DNA from 3 places in the Lysinibacillus sp. YS11 genome. Region 3 is predicted to be linked to each of the others. Evidence: predicted binding sites of a transcription regulator. Region 3 holds the regulator's gene; each other region holds the start of a gene.
The links. The regulator LexA, encoded in region 3, represses DNA repair genes until DNA is damaged. The targets are predictions, from matches to a motif close to CGAACATATGTTCG.
Positions count from the first base shown of each region.

Region 1: the regulator LexA is predicted to act here: its motif matches at 2,484-2,497, upstream of ruvA (Holliday junction branch migration protein RuvA).
Region 2: the regulator LexA is predicted to act here: its motif matches at 2,163-2,176, upstream of LBYS11_RS15535 (carbohydrate kinase).

Region 1 is NZ_CP026007.1:3,147,633-3,151,924, forward strand. Features, by position in the region: gene queA (tRNA preQ1(34) S-adenosylmethionine ribosyltransferase-isomerase QueA) at 1-780, opposite strand, end outside; gene ruvB (Holliday junction branch migration DNA helicase RuvB) at 798-1,802, opposite strand; gene ruvA (Holliday junction branch migration protein RuvA) at 1,821-2,441, opposite strand; gene LBYS11_RS15645 (phosphotransferase) at 2,553-3,431, opposite strand; gene LBYS11_RS24090 (LysM peptidoglycan-binding domain-containing protein) at 3,421-4,292, opposite strand, start outside.
Region 2 is NZ_CP026007.1:3,124,070-3,128,361, reverse strand. Features, by position in the region: gene LBYS11_RS15550 (adenine phosphoribosyltransferase) at 1-162, shown strand, start outside; gene LBYS11_RS15545 (MarR family winged helix-turn-helix transcriptional regulator) at 202-660, opposite strand; gene LBYS11_RS15540 (MFS transporter) at 845-2,095, shown strand; gene LBYS11_RS15535 (carbohydrate kinase) at 2,209-3,300, shown strand; gene LBYS11_RS15530 (pseudouridine-5'-phosphate glycosidase) at 3,305-4,219, shown strand.
Region 3 is NZ_CP026007.1:1,241,028-1,245,319, forward strand. Features, by position in the region: gene LBYS11_RS05770 (hypothetical protein) at 1-633, shown strand, start outside; gene LBYS11_RS05775 (prepilin peptidase) at 698-1,450, shown strand; gene LBYS11_RS05780 (gamma-glutamyl-gamma-aminobutyrate hydrolase family protein) at 1,484-2,206, shown strand; gene lexA (transcriptional repressor LexA) at 2,314-2,931, opposite strand; gene LBYS11_RS05790 (cell division suppressor protein YneA) at 3,098-3,412, shown strand; gene LBYS11_RS05795 (YneB family resolvase-like protein) at 3,409-4,074, shown strand; partial or broken gene def (peptide deformylase) at 4,104-4,292, opposite strand, start outside.

The sequences.
Region 1 (4,292 bases), 1.9 Mb from region 3:
TGTACGAGTAGAGGTTGTCCCAACAGCTACTACCTTGCCACCGTTACGCTTTACGCGATTAATTGTATCTGCTGCTTGTTCTGTAACACTATAGAATTCTGCATGCATTTCATGGTTCTCAATCGAGTCTACACTAACGGGACGGAAAGTGCCAAGACCGACATGTAGGGTAATAAAGACAACCTCTACGCCTTTAGCCTTCACTTGAGCTAATAGCTCCTCTGTAAAATGCAGCCCAGCTGTAGGCGCTGCAGCAGAACCACGCTCTTTGGCATAAACGGTTTGATAACGATCCTTATCCTCTAGTTTTTCACGAATATAGGGAGGTAATGGCATTTCACCAAGTTGCTCTAATATTTCATAAAAAATACCATTATACTGAAATTCAAATGTACGTCCGCCATGTTCAAGCTCACCTGTACATGTAGCTGTTAATAAACCGTCACCAAATGTGATGACTGTTCCTACTTTTACACGCTTTGCTGGTTTTACAAGTGTTTCCCACTCATCTGTACCAGCCATTTGCTTCAGTAGCAATACTTCTATATGTGCACCTGTTTCTTCTTTTACACCCATTAAACGAGCAGGTAAAACTCTTGTATCATTTAGTACAAGACAGTCTCCAGCATGTAGCTCGTCTAATACATGGGCAAAATGGTGGTGCTCCACTTTATTTGAGCCCGGTGTCACGACCATTAATCGACTTGCTGTACGATCCACTAATGGTGTTTGGGCAATAAGCTCCTCTGGTAATTCAAAATCAAAATCTTCTACACGCATGAAAATAACTTCCTTCTTTATGTTTGTTGGGGATACTCATATCCAAAATGTTCGTAAGCTAAATGTGTGGCTACTCTTCCTCTCGGGGTACGTTGAATAAGGCCAATTTGCATCAAATAAGGCTCGTATACATCTTCTATCGTAACCCGTTCCTCACCAATTGATGCAGCAAGAGTATCTAAGCCTACTGGGCCTCCTCGGAATCGCTCAATCATATTGGTTACAAGTTTATGGTCAATATGATCAAGCCCTCTAGGATCTACTTGTAACAGCTCTAATGCTTGCTGTGCAAGACCCTCCGTTATCATACCATCTCCAAGCACTTGTGCATAATCTCGCACTCGTTTCAATAAACGATTGGCAATTCGAGGTGTTCCACGTGAGCGTCTCGCCATTTCCATTGCTGCTACTTGCTCTATTTCTACCTCAAATAAATGTGCACTTCTCACAACAATTTCAGCAAGCGATCGGTCATCATAATATTCTAGGCGCAGCAACACACCAAAGCGATCTCTTAGAGGAGCTGATAAAGCACCCGCTCTTGTTGTTGCACCTACAAGGGTAAAGGGAGGTAAATCAAGTCGTACAGAACGTGCTTCAGGACCTTTTCCTACCACAATATCTAAGCAGAAGTCTTCCATTGCTGGATATAATACTTCTTCAATAGCACGGGGCAGTCGATGAATTTCATCAATAAATAAAACGTCCCCAGGCTCTAGTGAACTTAAAATAGCTGCCAAATCTCCTGGACGCTCAATCGCAGGGCCACTTGTCATGCGTACGTTAACATTCATCTCATTTGCGATAACAGCCGCTAAGGTCGTTTTACCAAGTCCTGGAGGTCCATATAACAACACATGATCTAAACTTTCTTGGCGAAGCTTTGCCGCTTCAATGAATATTTGTAAGTTTTCCTTTACTTTATGTTGCCCAATATACTGTGCTAATTTTTGAGGACGTAAAGATAACTCAAACTGCTCATCATAGCTCCCTGCTTCACTTGCCATCATACGTTCAGACATGCACCTTTCCTCCTTTCCTTATTTTAATTTTAGCAGTAGTTGCAATGCTTGTTTCATAAAGGCATCTGTCGTTTCAAGTTTATCGTTATCCTCTAGCTGTGGTTTAATTTTTTCTAGCTCTTTTTCAGAATAGCCAAGAGCCATTAAGGCAAGTAGGGCTTCTTCTAATTCATGTTTATAGGCATTCACACCAAACAAAGGTAATTCATCTTCTGCACTAGGTAATTCAAGTGTATCTAATAATGAACCAAGTTTACCCTTCAAGTCGAGGATCATTTGACGTGCTGTTTTTTTACCAACTCCAGGGAACTTCACTAAAAACGCTTCGTCCTCCCGCTCAATTGCGCTAATAACCTGTTGTGGATTACCTGTAGCTAAAATCGCTAAAGCGCCCTTTGGTCCTATTCCTGACACTAAAATAAGCTTACGGAATAACTCACGCTGATCTAGGTTAGGGAAGCCATATAAAACTTGCGCATCCTCTCGCACATGCAAATGAACATATATCTGTTGCTCAAGGGCAGATGTTCGAAAAGCAAATGGATTGGGCGTATTAAGTTGCCACCCAATCCCCTGTTGTTCCAGCACAATAAATTCAGGTGTAATACGAGTAATTTGTCCTTTTAAATAATCATACATCTATAATCCCTCACAATCATCGTCTTCGATTATAGCATATAGCGAACGAATGCTCGACAAAAAGTAGCGTCTAAACTCCGTTCGCAGACAAAAATGACCGCCAATTGACGGTCATTTCTTGACAAATCTATCAATATCGTACCACAGTTTTGGCCAATAGGTGAGGGCTCGTTTTGTAAATGGTACTAAATAATCTAAAAATACTAGCTGTTGCTCTAGTGGTAAATCTATAGCAAACAGCCATTCTCGTAATAACTCATTTGGGTATTTCAAGCGATGAAGCTTTCTTTTATCCAGTCGTTTCAGCTCAGGTAACTCTGCAAAAATCTTTCCAAGATCATAATCTACAGCAGGTAACACACGATGTAACCATAAAATATACTCGTCATCCGCTTCACCAAGGTGCGCTAAATCAAAATCAATTAAACGTAATTGTCCATCGGAGCACCATAAAAAATTATGATGAACTACATCCCCATGCAGTAGCGTAATCTCTTTTTCAGGTGCATCTTCCAATGCAATCAATTGTAATGACTTATCACTATAATGCAATATTTGATCAATTTCTTCTTTCGTTAAAAATGTTCGAAACTCATTTCTTCTACTTTTAAAACGCATATGACGCATTTGCCATTTTAAAAGCTGTGAGTAGGTATGCAAGCCTGGCACGCGCTGCCAAGCAATCTTTTTATGTGTGTCATGTAAAGCGATTAGTAGTCTAAGAGATTCCTTACGATCTTTTTTATGCGCAAAGTTAGCACCGTGGCTTCCTTCTTGCCACATTTGCACAATTAACTGCTCATCATCGCTCTGAACTAATGGTAGGATCAAAGAAGGTTCCATACGTCCTAATTGGCGATGAATGGTTCTTACCTTCTCCGCAATTTCCACTTGCTTTGCACGTTTGACAAAATAATTTTTCGATCGATATTTATATTTCCAAATATTTGGCTTTACTTCTTCTACAATATACGCTTTTTCACCATCGATAAGGCGTCATCCCGCCTGGGAAATAATGCGGAGACATCCAAGGACCTGCTGCTGATGGGCATGGTGGTGGACAATGTGTCGGACATGGTGGTGGCGGGCAATGACAAGGGTCCATTTGCCAATTTGGCATCATCATTGGTTGTGTGCCACAGCCACAAGATTGACCCATGTTCATATCAGGCATCATCATTGGTTGTGTGCCACAACCACAGGATTGCCCCATATTCATATCGGGCATCATATCCATTTGTGGCTTTTGGTGATCTTGCGTATGGAAGAATGGTGATGTGGACTCTAAAAAGTCTTCCATTCCACCTACTTTATGATCTGGCATGTCATAGGACATTGGCTGCTGTGGCATCGTATAATGCTCGACCTGCGGCTGCATTGGCATCGGCCACCACATCTGATGATAGATTGGCTGATGGCAACTTGAACAATGTGGTACGGCAGGCATTTGTGGCATGATATGCATTGGTGGATGTGGTGCTGGTTGTGGCATTGGCTTTGGTTTAGCTACAGGCGGTGGTGGCGGTGTAGGTGCTGGCGGTGGTGGTGGCTGTATTTGTACAGGTGGTGTTGTAACATTTTGCTCCATTTGTGGCATCACCAATTGCTGGTGCCAATTCATTTCCACAGGCTGCGGTACCCACATCGGCTGTTGTGGCATCTGCATTGGCATTGGCATCGGTATTGGTATCGGTATCATTTGTGGTTCTGGCATTGGCATAGGAGCTGGTGGTGGCGGTACAATTGGCGGTGGTGGTGGCATTGGTCGCTGTACCTCTTTTTTAGGACTTTCCTTTGGTGTCTCCTTATGCACTTGTGTTTCCTTTTTCGGCATTTCTTTATGTGAATCTC
Region 2 (4,292 bases), 1.9 Mb from region 3:
GATGATTTACTAGCGACTGGTGGTACAGTTGAAGCAACGGTTCGTTTAGTAGAACAATTAGGTGGTCAGGTAGTAGGCTGTGCATTCCTGATTGAACTTCTAGAATTAAATGGTCGCGAAAAGCTTGGCGATTTAAATATTAAAACACTTATTCAATATTAAGAGCATGGCAAAAAGCGCCCTATACTGTGGGCGCTTTTTTTATACTTCGTCATAGGCTTGAATAATTTTTTGCATTGTTCGCAAGGTATCGTAGAAATCTGCGTATTTTTCGGTTCCAATATCCTCGATAATTCTATCTTGAATGCCTTGCCAAATAGGTGCTGCTTCATGCAGCTTTTCTAAACCTTTTTCAGTGAGCGTTATTTTTTTGGTACGAGCATCATTGGTATCTCGCTTTAACTCAACATAGCCATGTTGCTTTAATAGATTAATATTACGTGTTATAGTGGTTTGATCCAGTTGTAAAATTTCACCTAAACGGCTGATTGAGACAGCTTGTTGAAGGTCGATATGTGCAAGCATTGAATATTGTGTAACTTTTAAACCTGTAGGCTGTAGCAGCTTATCATATAATTGTGTGACAACCCTTGTTTTTTTTCTAAGGTTAGCACAAACACAAATTTGTGTATAATCAATATTTTTAAGTTGATTCTTCATCGACAGTACTCCTTTAAGGGGATTCTACTAATTATAAGTATACACCCAATAACTAGAAATTCCTTCTTGACAGCTTTATGAACGATTACTATGATTATACATGTATATACATATAAATGAAATATGCAGACTTAAACATGTATATACATGTTTTGTAGTCTATCAAAGAAAAGAAGGTGTTGAGGTGAAGCGTGTTCATTATAGTTGGTTTATTTTAATCGTCGCATTTTTCTCGATAATTGTCGCAGGAATTACAATGTCATCATCTGGCGTGTTTATCGACCCTCTTGAAAAAGAATTTCACTGGGATCGTTCAACCATTGCTTTAGCCTTTGCTGTAAGTTTGTTTTTATATGGCATATCTGGACCATTTATGGCTGCATTACTTGAAGTCATTGGCCTAAAGAAAATGATGCTAGGTGCTATGGCAACTTTAGTATTAGGAATGACTTTAACATTTTTGATGAGTGAATCCTGGCAGCTAATCGTTATTTGGGGGGGCATTATTGGTCTTGGAGCAAGTCTTTTTTTAACTGTCCTTAGCCCATATGTTGCGAATCATTGGTTTGTAAAACGCAGAGGATTAGCGGTTGGTATTTTAACGGCAAGTACAGCCACGGGCCAGTTAATTTTATTACCAGTTCTAGCTATCATTATTGAACACTATTCTTGGCGATGGGCTATCACATTAATGCTACTCCTTAGTATCATAATGTTTTTCATGATTGCGCTTTTTATAAAAAATAGACCTCAGGATATGGGGTTAACTCCTTATGGACAAGAGGAGGCTATAGAGGAACAACAAATACAGCAAAAGAAGAATCCAATAGCTATGGCTTTTAAAGGTTTATTTGAGGCGATTAAGGTTAAAGCATTTTGGCTCTTAGCAGGTAGCTTTTTTATTTGTGGGCTATCGACAAGCGGATTAATTGGTACTCATTTTGTTTCTTATTGTATTAGCTTTGGCGTTCCTTTAGTCACTGCCGCATCATTCCTTTCTTTTATGGGCATTTTTAATTTATTAGGTACAACTGCGTCAGGCTGGTTGTCTGATCGCTTCGATAATCGGTGGTTATTGTTTTGGTATTACCTGTTAAGAGGCGCATCTCTATTATTGCTCCCTTATGCACTTGCACAAGGATCATTTGTTTTATTAACGATTTTCACGATCTTTTACGGACTAGATTGGATTGCTACAGTGCCACCAACCATCAGTATTACACGACAAATTTTTGGTATGCAAAAAAGCAGTATTATCTATGGGTGGATATTTGCTTCACATCAAGCAGGAGCGGCGGTTGCAGCGTATGGTGGAGGGTTAATTTATAAATTTTTCAACTCTTATACATGGGCTTTTTTTCTTGCAGGAATGTTTTGTGCAATGGCCAGTTTATTCGTCATCATTGTTAAAAAACAAACACCTCAGCAAGCATAAACAAAAAAAGTTGAACCTCAGTAAGATGAGGTTCAACTTTTTTAATAAAGAATCTTTTGACATAACGCAAACAAAAGTTTATAATATAAACAAATATAATAAAAGGTGATGCTATGAATGAAAGAGAACAGGCGGTGCTTGCTTTAATTCGCCAGAATCCGTTTATGTCTCAGCAAGAAATGGCAGATGCAATGAATCTGTCGCGTCCTGTGCTTGCTAATTTAGTGTCTAGTTTAACGAAGCAAGGAAAAATTGTAGGTCGTGCTTATATATTACCCGAAGAAAATGAAATTATTTGCATCGGTGGAGCTAATTTAGACCGCAAATTCCATGTCAAGGGCAATGTTCAATTTGGAACATCTAACCCTGCCAGTTCTTCCTTTAGTGTAGGTGGCGTTGGTCGAAATATTGCTGAAAACTTAGGCAGATTAAACCACCAAGTGACGTTACTGACAACGGCAGGTAAGGATGCTGATTGGCAAGTGATCCAAGAGGCTTCGGAATCCTTTATGAATCTACGTTATGTAGAGCAGCTTGCAGAGGCTTCCACAGGTTCTTATACTGCCATCATGGATGAACAGGGTGAGCTAGCACTAGCTGTAGCAAATATGGAAGTTTACGACCTTCTGTTACCGAGCTTGTTGAAAAAACATGAAACAATGCTTGTAAACGCGGGCTGTTTTATTTTGGATTTAAACTGTCCAAAAGAAACAGTGGCGTATATCCAGCAAGTAGCCCTTGCTCGTGATATTCCACTTGTCATTGTGCCAGTATCTTCGCCAAAAATGAATCGACTACCTGAAACATTACAAGGCGTAACTTGGTTTATTTGTAACACAGATGAAGCGGAAACGATTGTTGGACATAAAATTGAAAACGCTACCCATTATGAAAAAGCTTTACAACAGCTCCTACAATTAGGTGCGGAGCATGTCATTATCACGGCTGGTAGCAAGGGCGTTTATGCAGCATCTACAACGATTGCCCCTTGTCATGTTGCCGCTAAAGTGATTGACAAAATTGAAGATGTGACAGGAGCAGGAGATGCCTTTGTCAGCGCTGTTATTCACAGTTGGCTGACTGGACAATCTTTTGAGACATGTATTGATGCTGGATTAACCAATGCAAAAAATACATTGGCATCTCCTTATACAGTAAGACCTGAATTATCAGTAGATTTGTTGAAAAATGAAATGGAGGAATAACAACATGAAAGAATTCATCGTATTATCAGAAGAAGTAAAAGCAGGACAAGCAAAAGGTCTACCAATCGTTGCGTTAGAATCAACAATTATTTCACACGGTATGCCATACCCACAAAACGTGCAAACTGCGCGTGAAGTTGAGCAAATTATTCGCGATAATGGTGCAGTCCCAGCAACAATTGCATTAATTGATGGGAAAATTAAAATTGGTCTATCAGATGAAGAACTAGAAATGTTCGGTAATGCTCAAGGTGTTGCAAAAGCTTCACGTCGTGACTTAGGCTACTTACTAGCAACGAAAAAATTAGGTGCTACAACAGTTGCAGCGACAATGATCTGTGCAGAGCTTGCAGGTATTGAAATCTTTGTTACAGGTGGTATTGGTGGTGTACACCGTGGTGCGGAAACAACAATGGATGTCTCTGCTGATTTAGAAGAATTAGCACAAACAAATGTTGCCGTTATCTGTGCGGGTGCAAAATCTATTTTAGACATCGGTCTTACATTAGAATATCTTGAAACAAAAGGTGTGCCAGTGGTTGGTTATGGTACGAATGAATTACCAGCATTCTACACACGTCAAAGTGGATTTGATGTAAACTTCCAATTAGATACGCCAGAAGAAATTGCAGCAATGCTATCTGCGAAATGGCAATTAGGCTTAAAAGGTGGGGCTGTCATCGCAAATCCAATTCCTGAGTCTGAAGCATTAGAGCATGCATTTATTACAAACATTATTGAAAAAGCTTTAGTTGAAGCTGAAGAGAATGGCATTCAAGGTAAAAATGTTACACCATTCTTACTTGGCAAAGTTAAAGAATTAACAGAAGGTAAAAGTCTTGATGCCAACATTGCATTAGTGAAAAACAATGCAGTAGTCGGCGCGAAAATTGCTGTAGCTTACAATCAATTACATTAATCAATTTGTCGAAACAAGGACTCTTTGTGACGTGAAGTCGCAGAGGGTCTTTTTTATTAAAAAGAAGAATATT
Region 3 (4,292 bases):
GCTATTTTATTTGCGCTGTATTATTATTTGCTTTCACCAAAATTGGATGAAGTGAATGAGAAAGAGAGTAATGTATTGCAGGTGCAGCAAGAATTAGCTAGTGTCAAAGAACAACTAGCACAATTAGACAAAGAGCAGGGACAGCCTACTATCAATATATTAGCCTTAAGACAAAAGCTACCTGCAACAAGAGCCGTTGAAAAGATTATTCTTGATTTAGCTGAGATTGAAGAGGTGACAGGAACTCGTATACTGTCTTTAACTGTTCAAGGTGAGGACGGCACTGTGACACCTTCAGATGTATCGAATGATCTTAATATGTTGGAGCAGGCTGAAGCAGAGGTCAATGGTGATCAGGAGAACAAGGAGACTACTACACCAATTGCATCTCTTTCGAAGGACTCTTTACCAACTAATTTAAAGCTTGTTACTTTTATATTAGAGGTGGGTGCGCTTGATTTTAATTCTCTTGAAAGCTTTTTACAGGAGGTTGAACAATTAGAGCGTGTCATGAAAACCGATAAGATTGAATTTAAATTGCCTGGAGAGCAGGCACAGCTTGAGAAAGATGCAGATCTTACGTTAAAGGCAACAGTGCAAGTGACAACGTTCTATTACGAAGAACAACAATAACTTTATTGATAGGCGCACCATACTGCATTTGTATGGGCGCCTATTGGTTTAGGAGGACATAAAATTGGAAATGGCTTATACGATCTTTATTTTTTTATTTGGACTTGTCTTTGGCTCTTTTTATAATGTAGTTGGCTTACGTGTACCACAGAAGGAGTCGATTGTACATCCTCCTTCACATTGTCCAAAATGTCAGAGACGACTGACGGCGCTTGATTTAGTACCAGTTTTGTCTTATGTATTTTTAGGAGGAAAATGTCGTGGTTGTGGCAATAAAATTTCTTGGGTTTACCCAGTCATAGAATTAATGACAGGTGTATTATTTGCCTTTGCTTATGGGCAGTTAGGCTGGGGCATAGAATTGATAGTAGCACTCTTTTTTATCTCCTTATTAGTTATTATCGTTGTATCAGATTTAGCCTATATGCTAATTCCAGATAAGGTGTTAGTATTCTTTTTACCTTTGCTAGCTATTGGACGAGTGCTGTCACCATTAACACCGTGGTGGGACTCTCTTGTGGGTGCTGTGGTTGGTTTTGGCATATTATATATCATTGCTGTGCTATCAAACGGTGGCATGGGTGGAGGCGATATTAAATTATTCTTTTTAATTGGTCTCGTTCTGGGTACGATTGATACACTGTTAACGCTATTTTTAGCTGCACTTATTGGTATGATTGTCGGGATTACCATGTTATCGAAAAACAAACAGGGGAGAAAAACACCCATTCCGTTTGGGCCATCTATTGCATTGGCCGCAGTTATTGTTTATTTCTATGGCGATGTATTAATTAATTGGTATCTAGGCTTTTGGTAATTGTGCAATTTTCAAGAATTTGGAGGGAAGCAAGTGAAACCGATTATTGGTATTACAGCCTTTGTTGAGGATGATTTATCCTCTCGATTAAATGCTGCTTACAGTAAAAGCATCATTGAAGCAGGTGGAATTCCACTGATTATTCCAATTGGAGTAGAAGAAGAGGCAGCCCAGATTTTAGCCCTTACAGACGGTTTATTATTATCTGGTGGTCATGATGTGCACCCATTTCTATTCGGGGCTGAGCCTTCATTAAAGCTTGGAAAAATTCATCCAGCGCGAGATACGATTGAGTTAGCATTGATTGAAGCCGCATTCCAACGTAAGATGCCTATTTTCGGGATCTGTCGAGGAATTCAAATACTAAATGTTGCATTAGGTGGTACCTTATATCAGGATATTGATAGTGATCACTTTAGTACCAAGTTACTCCAACATATGCAGCAATCAGGTCGAGCTGTAGCTACCCATTCTGTACAGGTTATTGCTGACAATCTATTAGCGACTATCGTTGAACAAGAGAAAATAGCAGTGAATTCATTTCATCATCAAGCGGTGAATGTTTTAGCAGAAAAATTAAAAGTAGCGGCAAAATCTAACGACGGTATTATCGAAGCGGTAGTTCATGAGGAGATGCCATTTTGCTTAGCTGTTCAGTGGCATCCTGAGGAACTAGCCATAGTAGGAGATGAGAGTGCTCAAAAGCTATTTTCAGCCTTTATTGAAGCGAGCTTAAAATTTAAGAAGGAAGCTTAGAAGAGGCATTGTACAAAGAATCCAATCGTATGTGGATTCTTTTTTTGCGTAAAAAAGAGGATACATGCTCTTAGAAGGAACATAATCCTCAAAATCTGCTTTAATCGTTAATGTACACGTCTGTAAAGACCTACAACCTGTCCTAAAATAGAAACTTGATCGACTATAATTGGTTCCATAGAAGAATTTTCAGGCTGTAAACGGAAATGGTTTTTCTCTTTAAAGAAACGTTTTACAGTTGCTTCATCCTCAGCTGTCATAGCTACAACAATATCCCCATTATTAGCTGTTGCCTTTTGTTTTACAATGACTAAATCTCCATCTAAAATCCCAGCTTCAATCATTGATTCCCCCATGATTTCTAGCATGAACAATTGATCTTCACTTGTGCCATACGTATCGGGTAATGGGAAGTATTCTTCAATATTTTCAATTGCTGTAATTGGAGAACCAGCTGTAACCTTCCCGACAAGTGGGACATGGATCACCTGTTGTTTTTGAATGGATTCTTCAGGCTCTAAAATTTCAATTGCGCGTGGCTTTGTTGGATCTCGACGAATAAAGCCTTTTTGTTCTAATCGAGCTAAATGTCCATGAACAGTTGAACTGGAAGCAAGTCCAACTGCTTCACCAATTTCACGTACTGATGGTGGATATCCTTTAGCTCGTACCTCTTCCTTAATGAAAGCTAAAATGTCCTCTTGTCTTTTCGAAACTTTTTTCATGAGTGCTCACCTCTTTTTTCTAAAATCATTCTTCTTATTTGATAGTATAACAGAATGCGAACATGTATGCAAACATAGGTTCGAAAAGTGTTTGACAAAAACGTTTGTTCGCTTTATTATGGGAACATACATTCCGAACAAACATTCTTAAAAAGGGGTAATGATTATGACATGGTTTAAGAAAAACACACATATCTCAATCTTAATAGGAGCTTGTTTATTATTTGCAGCATACCTTTACATTACTGATCCAGGAAAAGTTAGTTACGCAGAAATTCAAATCGAACATGGGGATAGCTTGTGGTCGTTAGCCGAGCAATATCGTGGTAAAATGAGTACTGATGATTGGATAAAGCTTGTAAAAACTGAAAATGAACTAGCAGATATTAAAATTGTAGCGGGAAAATCTCTAGTTATACCTGTAGTGAGTGATCAAGCCAGTCCCATCAATACTATCGAAATTGCGAGAAATGAACAATGATAAATAATCAACTATCGGCTGTTGTCTATTGTCGCGTAAGTACTGAAAAAGAAACACAAAGCTCCTCATTAGAGCGCCAGCAGGAAGAGTTGCTGCGCTATGCTAAAGAGCAAGGCTATGCAGTGAAGGGCGTGTTTAAAGATCAACATAGTGGCTATGATGTAGAACGTGAAGGCTTACTAGAAATGCTTGATTTTATAAAAGATAAGAACATTAATGCTCTTTTTGTCCAAGATGAAACTCGTTTAGGACGAGGCAATGCAAGGATGGCTGTATTACATTTATTACAAAAGTCAGCAACTGATGTTTTTTCTATGCGTGATGCAGGCCCAGTCCAATTAAATGAAATGGATACGATGCTGCTTGAAATTTTAGCGATTGTAGAGGAATATCAGCGTAGAATCCATAATGCTAAAATTCGACGAGGTATGCGACGTGCTGTAGAAAACGGTTATCGTCCAGAAAATAATTTATCGAATCGAGGTAATCCGCAGGGGCAGGAGCGAAAAGATCTACCTGTAGAGGAAATTGTGAAGCTACGCAAACGTGGATTTACCTTTGAAGAAATTTCTATAACGCTTAGAGGGTTAGGCTTTGAGGTAAGTAAGGCGACAGTACATCGTCGTTTCCAAGAGCACCAAGAAAGATTAGCAGGAAAATAATATTCCTGCTAATTTTTTTTTGTAAAAAACTACTGAAGGGAAGAAAAGCTTTCGATGATAACATGATTTGGCAGTTGGAAAGGGTGCTCTTTATTTATTCGGTCATAAAACATGATGCCATTTAAATGATCGATTTCATGCTGTACAACGATGGCCCCGTAGCCCTGTAACTGTACAATGATTTCATGTCCATCGATGTCGTAAGCTTTGACTTTAAT